One region of the Paenibacillus sp. FSL R7-0204 genome, then DNA from elsewhere that is predicted to be linked to it. Evidence: riboswitches for the same ligand, from Rfam matches in the RefSeq annotation. Region 1 holds a riboswitch; the other holds the start of a gene.

Region 1 (5,287 bases):
GTCAAGGCCTTCTCGTTGGTTAAGGAGATAGCGACAATGAGCAGGATCGGCAGGATACACGCCAGGCTGAAGGCGATGAAGAACACATTCAGAATAATCTGGGCGGTAGTGGAGCCTTTGGTATAAGGGTTGCTTCGGGATGCAGTAGTCATTAAGAATCCTCCGTTTCTAGAAAAGAGCCGTATCGCGGTTCAGCTTACGGGCCAGAGCGTTCGCGCCGATGACCAGGAAGAAGCCGACAACAGATTGATAGAAATTCGCCGCAGAGGACATCCCCAGGTCATTGAGCTGGATCAGGCCCCGGTAGACATAGGTGTCGATGACGTCTGTAGTCGAGCGCAGCGCACCGGAGTCTAGGGTCACATGGTAGAACAGCCCGAAGTCAGAGCGGAAGATACCGCCCATGTTAAGAATCGTGAGAATCACCATGATCGGCGTAAGCAGCGGCAGGGTGATTTTGGTGATCTGCTGCCATTTACTGGCCCCGTCCATCACCGCAGCCTCATACAGCTCCTCGCTGATCCCGGTAATAGCCGCCAGGTAGATGACACTGCCGATCCCGATGGAGTGCCACATTTTGGTGATCCACAGAATGTAAGGCCATGCGTTAGGATGCATATAAGCGTTCACCGAGGAGTAGCCGAACATCGGCAGAATATGCTTGACCAGGAAGCCATACTCCGGGTGCAGGAAGGCATAGACGATGAAGCTGACCACGACCATGGACAGGAAGTTCGGCATAATCATCACGGTCTGGAAGAACTTCGAAGCCAGCTTGTTACGCACCTCATTGATCGCAATCGCCAGTGAGACGGAGAGAATGAGGCCTGAGATGATGAAGACCACATTGTACCCCACGGTGTTGATCGTCACCCGCAGGGCGTCAGAGGTAGCGAAGAGGAACCGGAAGTTATCCAGCCCGGCCCAGGGACTGCCCATAATGCCGTCAATGTAGTTGATGTTCTTGAAGGCAATGAATAATCCGAACATCGGAATATAGCAGTTGATGAAAAAGATAATCGACGTGGGCAGCAGCATCAGCAGCAGCACCCGGTATCGCACGATATTGTGCAGCAGACGGCCGAAACGGCCCTGGGACGGTGTCGCTAGCTTGGTGTTCAAAGCTTGTGGTGCGGGATTTGCCATAAGTTCTAACCTCACTCTACTTGTTCTGGATGAATTTATTATAGTAGAGCGGATGAACGGAATTCTTTCTTACAAATGACTCTGTTTATTCAAAAATGACCTCATTGTGCAAAACTCCTGCTAAGCATTGAGACTTTTTTCACAGATGATTGCTCACATTGCAAGTAATATGTTAGAATATCGGAATGCATTAACGCATCACCAATTTAATACAGTACAAGAGCTATGATTGCTATGGATCACACTATAGCAGGAGCAGCTTCTGGAGAGACTGCGGGGAACCGCAGCGCCGAAGGGTTCACAATCTCAGGCAAAAGGACAGAAGAGTACCGAATTGTATTTTGCCGTGCGGATTAGCCTCAGCCCCGGCAGAAGCTTATTTGGAACTTCTTATGAACCGGGAGATTGGATGACATCCAGTCTCTTTTTTTGCGTATTTTCAGCGTTGTATACATTAAGGGGGAAACAGGAATGGCACAGACAGAATTAAAGCGGGAGCTGGCGAACCGGCATGTACAGCTTATCGCTATCGGAGGTACGATTGGCACAGGGTTATTCCTGGGATCGGGCAAAGCCATTCAACAGGCCGGGCCCTCCATCATGCTCACGTATCTGATCGTGGGAATCGCTGTGTTTTTTGTGATGCGGGCGCTGGGAGAGCTGCTGCTCTCGAAGGCGGGGTATCAATCTTTTACAGACATTGCTGAGGATTACTTGGGGCCGCGCGCGGCCTTCATTACAGGCTGGACCTACTGGTTCTGCTGGATTATGACGGCGATGGCCGATGTGATTGCGGTGGGCGTCTATGTGCAGTACTGGTTCGATATTCCGCAGTGGGTACCGGCCGTGATCTGCCTGATCATTCTGCTCGGACTCAATCTGCTCACGGTCAAAAGCTTCGGCGAACTCGAATTCTGGTTTGCTCTGATCAAGGTGGTTACGATTCTGGCTCTGATCGGCCTGGGCATAGTCCTGCTGGTAATCGGGTTCAAGACGGATGCAGGCTCAGTGTCGGTCCGCAATCTCTGGGAGCACGGGGGCGTGTTCCCGAACGGGGTAAAGGGCTTCCTGTTCTCCTTCCAGATGGTGGTATTCGCTTATGTAGGCGTGGAGCTGGTGGGGGTATCGGCAGCGGAGACGGCGAATCCGGAGAAAAACATCCCATCCGCGATCAACAAAATTCCGCTGCGGATTCTGTTTTTCTATGTAGGCGCGCTCTTCGTACTGCTGTGCATTAACCCCTGGACCCAGCTTAGTGCGGCTGAAAGTCCGTTCGTGCGCACCTTCAGTCTGGTCGGGATTCCGATTGCTGCGGGGATTATCAATTTCGTGGTCTTAACCTCGGCGGCCTCCGCCTGCAACAGCGGGATGTTCTCGACCAGCCGGATTCTTTACAATCTGAGCAGACGGAATCAGGCCTCTCCTCAGCTTGGGAAGCTGAACCGGAATCATGTACCTGCGAATTCCTTGTTCCTCTCCACGCTGGTGATCTCTGCCGGGGCGCTGCTCAGCAAGCTCATTCCGGGTCAGGCCTTCGGCATCGTGACTACGATCAGTGCCATTTGCTTCATCTGGGTCTGGGGCGTTGTGCTGGTCTGCCATATCAAGTATAAAAGGAACCGCCCGGACTTACATTCCGCTTCCAAATTTAAAGCGCCGTTCACCCCGCTAATTAACTATGCCGTCCTGACGCTGTTCGCCGCCATTCTAGTGATCATGCTCTTTGCTGCCGAGACCCGTCCGGCGCTGCTGTTCACCCCGCTCTGGTTCATCCTGCTGTTCGTTCTGTATTCCATTAGAAGCCGTAAGGAGAAAAGTGATCAGGAAATCAGTATAATTAATACATAAACTGATTTCAGGATGAAGAGGGTGCAGCCGCCGCATGAACAAGACAGACCGCATGTTAGCCATCGTACTGGAGCTGCAGCGCAAAGGGGTCGTACGGGCAGAGGATCTGGCGTCCGTCTTCGAGACTAGCGTAAGAACCATCTACCGCGATATCCAGGCGCTTAGTGAAGCCGGAGTGCCGGTGGTAGGAGCTACGGGTCAGGGATATTCACTGGTAAAAGGGTATTTCCTGCCCCCGGTCAGCTTCACCGCCGAGGAGGCAGTGACCCTGCTGATCGGGACGGATTTCGTGGAGCAGCGGTTCGATACGGAGTATGGTAACCGGGCCTCTGCAGCAGGCAGGAAGATTGAAGCGATTCTGCCGGGTGATATCAAGGAGAATGCCGCCCGGCTCCGCCAGAGCATCCTGCTGCTGAGTACCAGTAAAGATAAGCTGCAAGGACAGGAGAAGGAGTACATGGAGCAGATCCGCCGCGCGATTCTGGAGCAGCGGAAGATCGGCTTTGGGTATACAAAGGGCAGACAGGAAGCTGACGGAAGTCACCGCAGTGTCCGAACCGCCTCGCCGTATGGACTTGTCTTGAACAGAGGCGCATGGACCCTGGTCGCCTGGTGCGGACTGCGGCAAGAAATCCGTCATTTCCGGTTATCCAGAATGAGCGGGCTTACCATTCTGGATGACCGGTTCGAAGTGCCTGCGGATTTCGATCTGCACGAGTACCAGCCGGAGGATGACCGCCATGTGCGCGTGTGCATTTTGGTGCATCCCGAGATAGCTGACAAGGCTGCTGAATCGAATAACTTTTATCTGGAGGCAATGGAGGACCAGGCAGACGGCAGGCTTATGACCTTCCGCGTGCGCCAGCCCGAGGACCTGCTGCAATGGGTACTTGGCTGGGGAGCGGGGGCGGTTGTCCAGGAGCCGGAAGCCTTGCGGAAGCTTGTACGGGCGGAAGCGGCGAGAATGCTGGAACGCTACTGACATAACGTTGTCAGGAGAGGTTGTGTATATTCAGGTCAGACCGAAGAATAAAGGAGCTGCCTGAATATTATGAATATGAACCCTGCAGAAGCCTTACAGCAATTTGAAAAGACTGCGAATCACTATCTTAAGGAATTAGATACCTTCAGTATGGAGCAGCTGCTGCGGCAGCCGGCTGAGGGAGAGTGGTCTCCCGGGCAGATGGTTCAGCATTTGATACAATCGGCGCTGTACATGCAGCTCCGTAATATCGATCTGTGTCTGGCCGGGAACGGGGGAGCGGCGGGGAAGGAAGCAGAGATGACTCCGGATGGTAAAGCGGTTTTTGCCGGGGGCAGCTTCCCGCCTGTACGCGTTCATGTTCCGCCGTCACCGCAGTACACGCCAGTGCAGCCGGAGAGCAAGGAGCAGCTGATCCAAGGCCTGAACACAGTGATCGAGCGGATGCGGGAGACCCTGCCGAAGCTTGCGCAGGCACCTGAGCACAGCACTGTCCCTCATCCCCGCTTCGGCCCTTTGAATGCAACCGAATGGTATCTGCTGATCGAGATGCACTACCGCCACCACTTGCTGCAGCTGGACAGACTGAAGAATGCAATAGGATCAAGCATGGCGCAATAGATGAACCGCTAATAAGCCGAAGCCTGTCAGCAATAGACTGACGGGTTCCGGCTTTTTTGGTTGAAGAACCGGCCACACTTGGCACGTTGAGAGTGAATGGGGGAGATGTGGTCGAAAAACCGACCACAATGGGCGCGCCAGCAGGTAGGCTAAGAAAATAGGGGTACCGCTTGAAGCCCCCGTATCCTTCACGCGTCAAGCCGATGTTGTGCTTATAAATCAATTTTTAATTATCCACTTTTGAATAAAGGATAGTGATCAAAAAATGTCGAACCTTAGTTAAGATCTTGCTGAGCTGAGCAATGAAGCTAACTGAATAAAAGGAGAACCGCATCTATGAAAAACATCGTCCGCTCCCTTGAAGAACTAGTAAATCTGGCGCCCATTCTGAAAGCTGCCTTTCCTTACGATATCTCAATTGCCATCTGCGACACTGAGAAGTTTCTCGCCTATTACCCCGGGGATTCCATTGATCTGGGGATTCGCGCCGGGCAGATTATTCACGCGGACGAACCTCTGTATCACGCACTGAAAAATGATGAATACTCAAGGGCCAATGTTCCCAAAGAGTATTATGGATACGAATTTGTGGGTACGGTCCTTCCGGTACATGGAGAGGATGAACGTGTCTGCGGGGCGGTCTGCATTCAGGTGCGCAGACAGACCGAGCTGCGGGAAATTGCCGACCGG
Region 2 (5,287 bases), 450 kb from region 1:
TGATGCCCATAATCGCGTTGGAGTTCGCTCCGTCATAATAGAGCAAGCCGCCCGCTTCATGGACAATTGCGGCGATCTCGACGATCTGCGTCTCGAAGAGTCCGAGGGTACTCGGGTTCGTGAGCATCAGCGCAGCGGTGTCACTGCCGACAGCCGCCTTCAGCGCCGCAAGGTCAACCATACCCTTGTCATTGGACGGGATGGTGACCGTCTCAAGGCCGGCAGCTGCGGCGCTTGCCGGGTTGGTGCCGTGCGAGGAATCGGGCACGATCACCTTGGAGCGAACCTCGCCGCGGCTCTCATGATAGGCGCGGATCATCATCAGGCCGGTCCACTCGCCGTGGGCGCCGGCAGCGGGCTGCAGGGATACAGCATCCATGCCAGTCAGGGCGGCAAGATCCTTTTGCAGCGTGTACATCAGTTCAAGTGCACCCTGGATGCTCTCCTCCGGCTGGTACGGATGGATCTTGGAGAGTCCCGGGAAGCGGGCGACATCCTCGTTGATCTTCGGGTTGTATTTCATCGTGCAGGAGCCGAGCGGATAGAAGCCGTTATCGACTCCGAAGTTGCGGCGGGACAGGGCGGTATAGTGGCGGATCACATCCACCTCGGATACCTCCGGCAGTACGACCGGCTCACTGCGCAGCAGCCCTTCAGGGATGAGTGAGCCAAGGCCCTCGTCCTGCGGCACATCACACAGAGGCAGGGAGTAGGCAGAGCGGCCTGGACGGCTTAATTCAAAAATCAGACTTTGTTCCGGTTTCATAGACAGCCCTCCAGTGCACTTGCGAATTCATCAATTTCGGTCTTGCTTCGTTTCTCCGTTACGGCCACCAGCATATGTCCGGCCAGCTCGGGATAATCCCTGCTTAAATCATAGCCACCCAGATAGCCTTCCTTCAGCAGCTTGGAGTTCACTGCACTCACACTGCTGCCCTCCGGGAGCTTCAGGACAAATTCATTGAAGAACGGGGCAGTGAAGACGCGCTCTGCGCCGGTGATTTCAGCCAGCAGCCCAGCGGCATAGTGGCTCTTGCGGATGTTCAGCTCACCAACCTCACGCATGCCCTCTTTGCCCATGACGGAGAGGTAGACGGAAGCACACAGCGCCAAGAGCGCCTGGTTGGAGCATATATTTGAGGTCGCCTTCTCCCGGCGGATATGCTGTTCGCGGGCTTGCAGCGTCAGCACGAAGCCGCGCTTGCCATTCCGGTCAACCGTCTGGCCGACGATCCGGCCCGGCATCCGGCGCATGAGCGGCTCAGCCACCGCGAAGAATCCGCAGGTAGGGCCGCCCAGCGAGGCGGCGATACCCAGCGGCTGCGCGTCGCCGACTACGATGTCTGCGCCAAGTCTTCCCGGGGCTTCCAGCACGCCGAGCGCAATCGGGTTCGCGCTGACGACGAGTAGACCCTTTACCGCATGGACCAGCGGCTCGATCTGGCGCAGATCCTCAATGCCGCCGAAGAAGTTCGGGGACTGGACCAGCACTGCAGCCGTATCGCTGTCGATAGCTTCGGCCAGCTTGGCGAGATCCGTTACCCCGTCTGCGTAGTCAATCTCCACAATTTGCAGGCCCCAGGCGTTGGCAGAGGTGCGCAGCACCTGACGCGCCTCAGGATGAACTGTGCGGGAGACAATCAGCTTCTTGCGTTTGGTGGCTCCGGCGGCCAGCACCGCTGCCTCGGAGAAAGCAGTTGCGCCGTCATACATACTGGCATTGGCAACCTTCATCCCGGTCAGCTCACAGATATAGGACTGGAATTCGAAAATCGCCTGAAGCTCACCCTGGCTGATCTCCGGCTGATAAGGGGTATAGGCGGTATAGAATTCCGAACGGGAAATCACATGGTTGATGACGACTGGAACATGGTGATCGTATAATCCGGCGCCAAGGAAGCTGGCGTGGGTGTCGAAATCGGTATTCTTGTCTGCCAGCCCCTTCATATGGCGAAGCAGTGCGTACTCATCCAGAGCGCCGGACATCGGCAGAGTACCCTGGTAACGGACAGACTGCGGAATATCGGCGAACAGCTCATCGATGGACTGGATGCCTACGGTTTCCATCATTTCTGCGCGGTCTTGCCCGGTCATAGGCAGATAGCGGTGCTTCATTGCGGCTTCACTCCTTGGCTTCTTTTGTAGAATGGGGCTTTGATGACGGCAGCCTTCAGCTGCTTGCCGCGGATCTCTACGTACACCTCTGTACCGATCTCCGTATAGGCAGTATCCAGCAGGGCGAGTCCGAGATTCCGCTTCAGGGTCGGGGACTGGGTGCCGGTCGTTACTTCACCTATCTTCACTCCATCCGCGTATACGGGATAGTGGGAGCGGGGAATGCCGCGGTCGATCATCTCCAGGCCCACAAGACGCCGGGGCAGGCCGGCATCCTTCTGCTTCAGCAGGGCATCGCGGCCGATGAAGTCCCCTGCGTCCAGCTTCACGAAGAACTGGACACCGGCTTCAAGCGGCGTAATCTCCGCAGACAGCTCCTGGCCGTACAGCGGCAGCTTGGCCTCGAAGCGGAGTGTATCACGTGCGCCGAGTCCGGCAGGCGTAAGGCCGTGCGGAGCGCCAGCGGCCAGCAGGCCGTTCCAGAGTGTTGCTGCTGTATCGGCGGGAGCATACAGCTCGAAGCCGTCTTCGCCGGTATATCCGGTACGGGAGAGCAGGACAGTGACGCCGCAGACTTCAGCCTGTTCGATGAAGTGGAACGGCTTAAGCTCTGTTAGAGACACCTGCGTAACTTTGGCCAGAATCGTCTCGGCCAGCGGTCCCTGCAAGGCAAGCAGCAGGGTCTCATCCGAGACATTGTTCAGAGTGACCCCGCTGAACTCAGCGGTGAGATGCTCCTGCAGCCACTGGAAGTCTTTGTCGATATTGGAAGCGTTGACGACAAGCATATAGCGCTCTTCGCCCAGCCGGTATACGAGCAGATCGTCCACCACTCCGCCGCTTGGATAGAGCATCAGAGTGTACTGGGCCGCGCCGTCTTCCAGGCGTGTGACATCATTGGTGGTCATTCTCTGGAGGAAGGCTTCAGCGCCGCTCCCGGTAACCATGAATTCTCCCATGTGGGAGACATCGAACAGTCCGGCCCGTTCACGGACAGCTTCATGCTCCTTCACAATGCCTGTGAACTGCACCGGCAGCTCCCAGCCGCCGAAATCAATACATCTGGACTCCGCATAAGCGGCATAGAGGTCATAAAAAGGCGTTCTTCTCAAAGACTCCATCTTGTCACTCCCTTGGCTTTGATTACATACGAAAAAGGACAGGCGAAAGCCATTATGCACGCATGCATAAATGGACTTTCGCTCTGTCCCTTGTACCTGAGAGTTACCCTGCAGTACAGCGCAGGTTTCCCCGTTGGTGATCCGTGAAGCCTGCGGCGCAGGCACCCGGATGCTCTCCAGAGATGCGTCCGGCAAAGGTCCTTTTGCCTGAGAGATTCACCCATCCCGGGCTTACTCCTTCGGCGCTGTCTTCCTGTGAGACAGTCTCTCCCTATGCCATCATTCGCAAACCATATGTTTTTCTACTGTCTCCATTAAACCGGGTAACCCTCTGCCCTGTCAATCAAAAAACGTCAAAAAGTTGACAAATTTAATTTTACTGTCAGTTATATTGACATTAGGCAAGCCGATAACTTAGGCTATAACTAAATTTAGAACTCCAATTACGGAAAAGAGGCGGCTTGGACATGAGTGAAGTGCTTGACAACCTGCTATACAGCGAAGAGCATGAGTGGGCGCAGCAGGGCGAGGGACGCGTAGTACGTGTAGGGATTACGGATCATGCGCAGCATCTGCTGGGCGATATCGTGTTTGTAGAATTTCCGGAAGTGGGCGCAGCGATCTCCGCAGGCGACAGCGTGGGCAGTATCGAATCCGTGAAGACCGTATCGGAGCTATATTCACCCGTATCCGGTAAGGTGACTAAGATCAACGATGCGCTGGAGGCCAGCCCGGAGCTGATCAACGATCAGCCTTACGGAGACGGTTGGATTTTTGAGCTGGAGCTGGACGCAGAGTTCGCAGAGGCAGTAACCGGCCTGCTGGATGCGGCTGCGTACAAGGAACTGGTTGGGGAATAAAAGTTAGCTTATCCGCGAAAGCGCTGAATACGGCAGACTTCTCTTTATTACATTAGATGTCACTAATGTGAGAGGTCTGTCTTTTTGCGTCTGTCTGTTATTCCGGGAAGCTGAGCAAACCGGGATAGACGATGGGAGCAGAGTGCCACAGGAAGGGCAAGAGAACCAGGCCCGCCACAGCAAACAGAAGGCACAGCAGCAGGAAACGGTACCTTTTTCGGGGACGGGTGGCGGGCTTCAGCACGAAATAATACACTCCGGCTGAATAAAACGGGAAAAGCACGGCGGCAGACATCCCCATACATACGATAAATGTCGCTTCCCCTGCAGAACTGGGGATCATGGCTTCCGGGTTATAGACCGGATTGACTTGTAAAAAGAGGAGAAGAAACGTCGAATATGCGCTCAGCAGAAGCAGGGGGAAACAGCGGATCCGCCCATTCCCGGACAAGCCGTAGAGCATCCACCAGACCCCGAACCAAGCCAGGGCGAAAAGAGCTCCGGCAATAAGGTAATCAGCGCCAATTGCAATCAGCTTGTCCAGCGGATAGACGCGGGCCAGGTCTCCCCAGAAGTAACGGGAGGAGAAGAACTGCATGAAGGCGGCAAAAAATCCGACGAAGAGGGTAAGCATCCCCTGGGCAATAATGATCATGATCAGCGAAACGGCCAGCCGCAAAAACCTGAAAAACCCTGCGGCCTCCGGCGCCGCTCCGTTTGTATCCTGCATAGCGGTCTATCTCCTTATATTAGTAAGTGGATATATGTTTCTGCCGCCTGCCGGTATCTGAGCTGATTCGCTCGCGGTTACGTGCTATTCTTCCTCCTGAAGCTGCCGCAGCACAATCAATTCCACCCGGCGGTTCCGCTGCTTTCCCTCGGCGGTTGTATTATCGTAAGCAGGCCGGGTATCGGCATAACCCGCGTACTGGAAGGTATCGGGGCTCAGCCCCTCTTTGTCCAGAAAAAAGCGCAGGACGGACAGCGCCCGGGCGCCGGATAGCTCCCAGTTGTCTTTGTACACTGATCCTGGCGTCACGGGAACATTGTCGGTGTGGCCTTCGATGCTGATGGTGGCGCCGATACCGCGGAACAGGCCGGAGAGCTGGCGCAGTGCAGGGAAGGCAGGGGATTTCAACTCAGCCTTACCCGCATCGAACAGGAAGCGGTCACTCAGCGTGATGGCAATGC

What was found. A riboswitch is a leader RNA that binds a small molecule or an ion and turns the genes downstream of it on or off. The one in region 1 is predicted to bind glycine.
Region 2: it holds a riboswitch for glycine, as region 1 does, so the genes downstream of both, gcvT (glycine cleavage system aminomethyltransferase GcvT) here and MKX42_RS02150 (amino acid permease) in region 1, are expected to answer to the same signal.

What each region holds. Positions count from the first base shown of each region.
Region 1 is NZ_JBBOCA010000001.1:447,192-452,478, forward strand. It holds gene MKX42_RS02140 (carbohydrate ABC transporter permease) at 1-152, opposite strand, end outside; gene MKX42_RS02145 (ABC transporter permease) at 169-1,146, opposite strand; glycine riboswitch at 1,399-1,478, shown strand; gene MKX42_RS02150 (amino acid permease) at 1,618-2,994, shown strand; gene MKX42_RS02155 (helix-turn-helix transcriptional regulator) at 3,029-3,976, shown strand; gene MKX42_RS02160 (DinB family protein) at 4,052-4,597, shown strand; gene MKX42_RS02165 (methyl-accepting chemotaxis protein) at 4,934-5,287, shown strand, end outside.
Region 2 is NZ_JBBOCA010000001.1:896,417-901,703, forward strand. It holds gene gcvPB (aminomethyl-transferring glycine dehydrogenase subunit GcvPB) at 1-766, opposite strand, end outside; gene gcvPA (aminomethyl-transferring glycine dehydrogenase subunit GcvPA) at 763-2,115, opposite strand; gene gcvT (glycine cleavage system aminomethyltransferase GcvT) at 2,112-3,236, opposite strand; glycine riboswitch at 3,318-3,418, opposite strand; glycine riboswitch at 3,422-3,519, opposite strand; gene gcvH (glycine cleavage system protein GcvH) at 3,704-4,096, shown strand; gene MKX42_RS04060 (hypothetical protein) at 4,194-4,826, opposite strand; gene MKX42_RS04065 (flagellar motor protein MotB) at 4,911-5,287, opposite strand, start outside.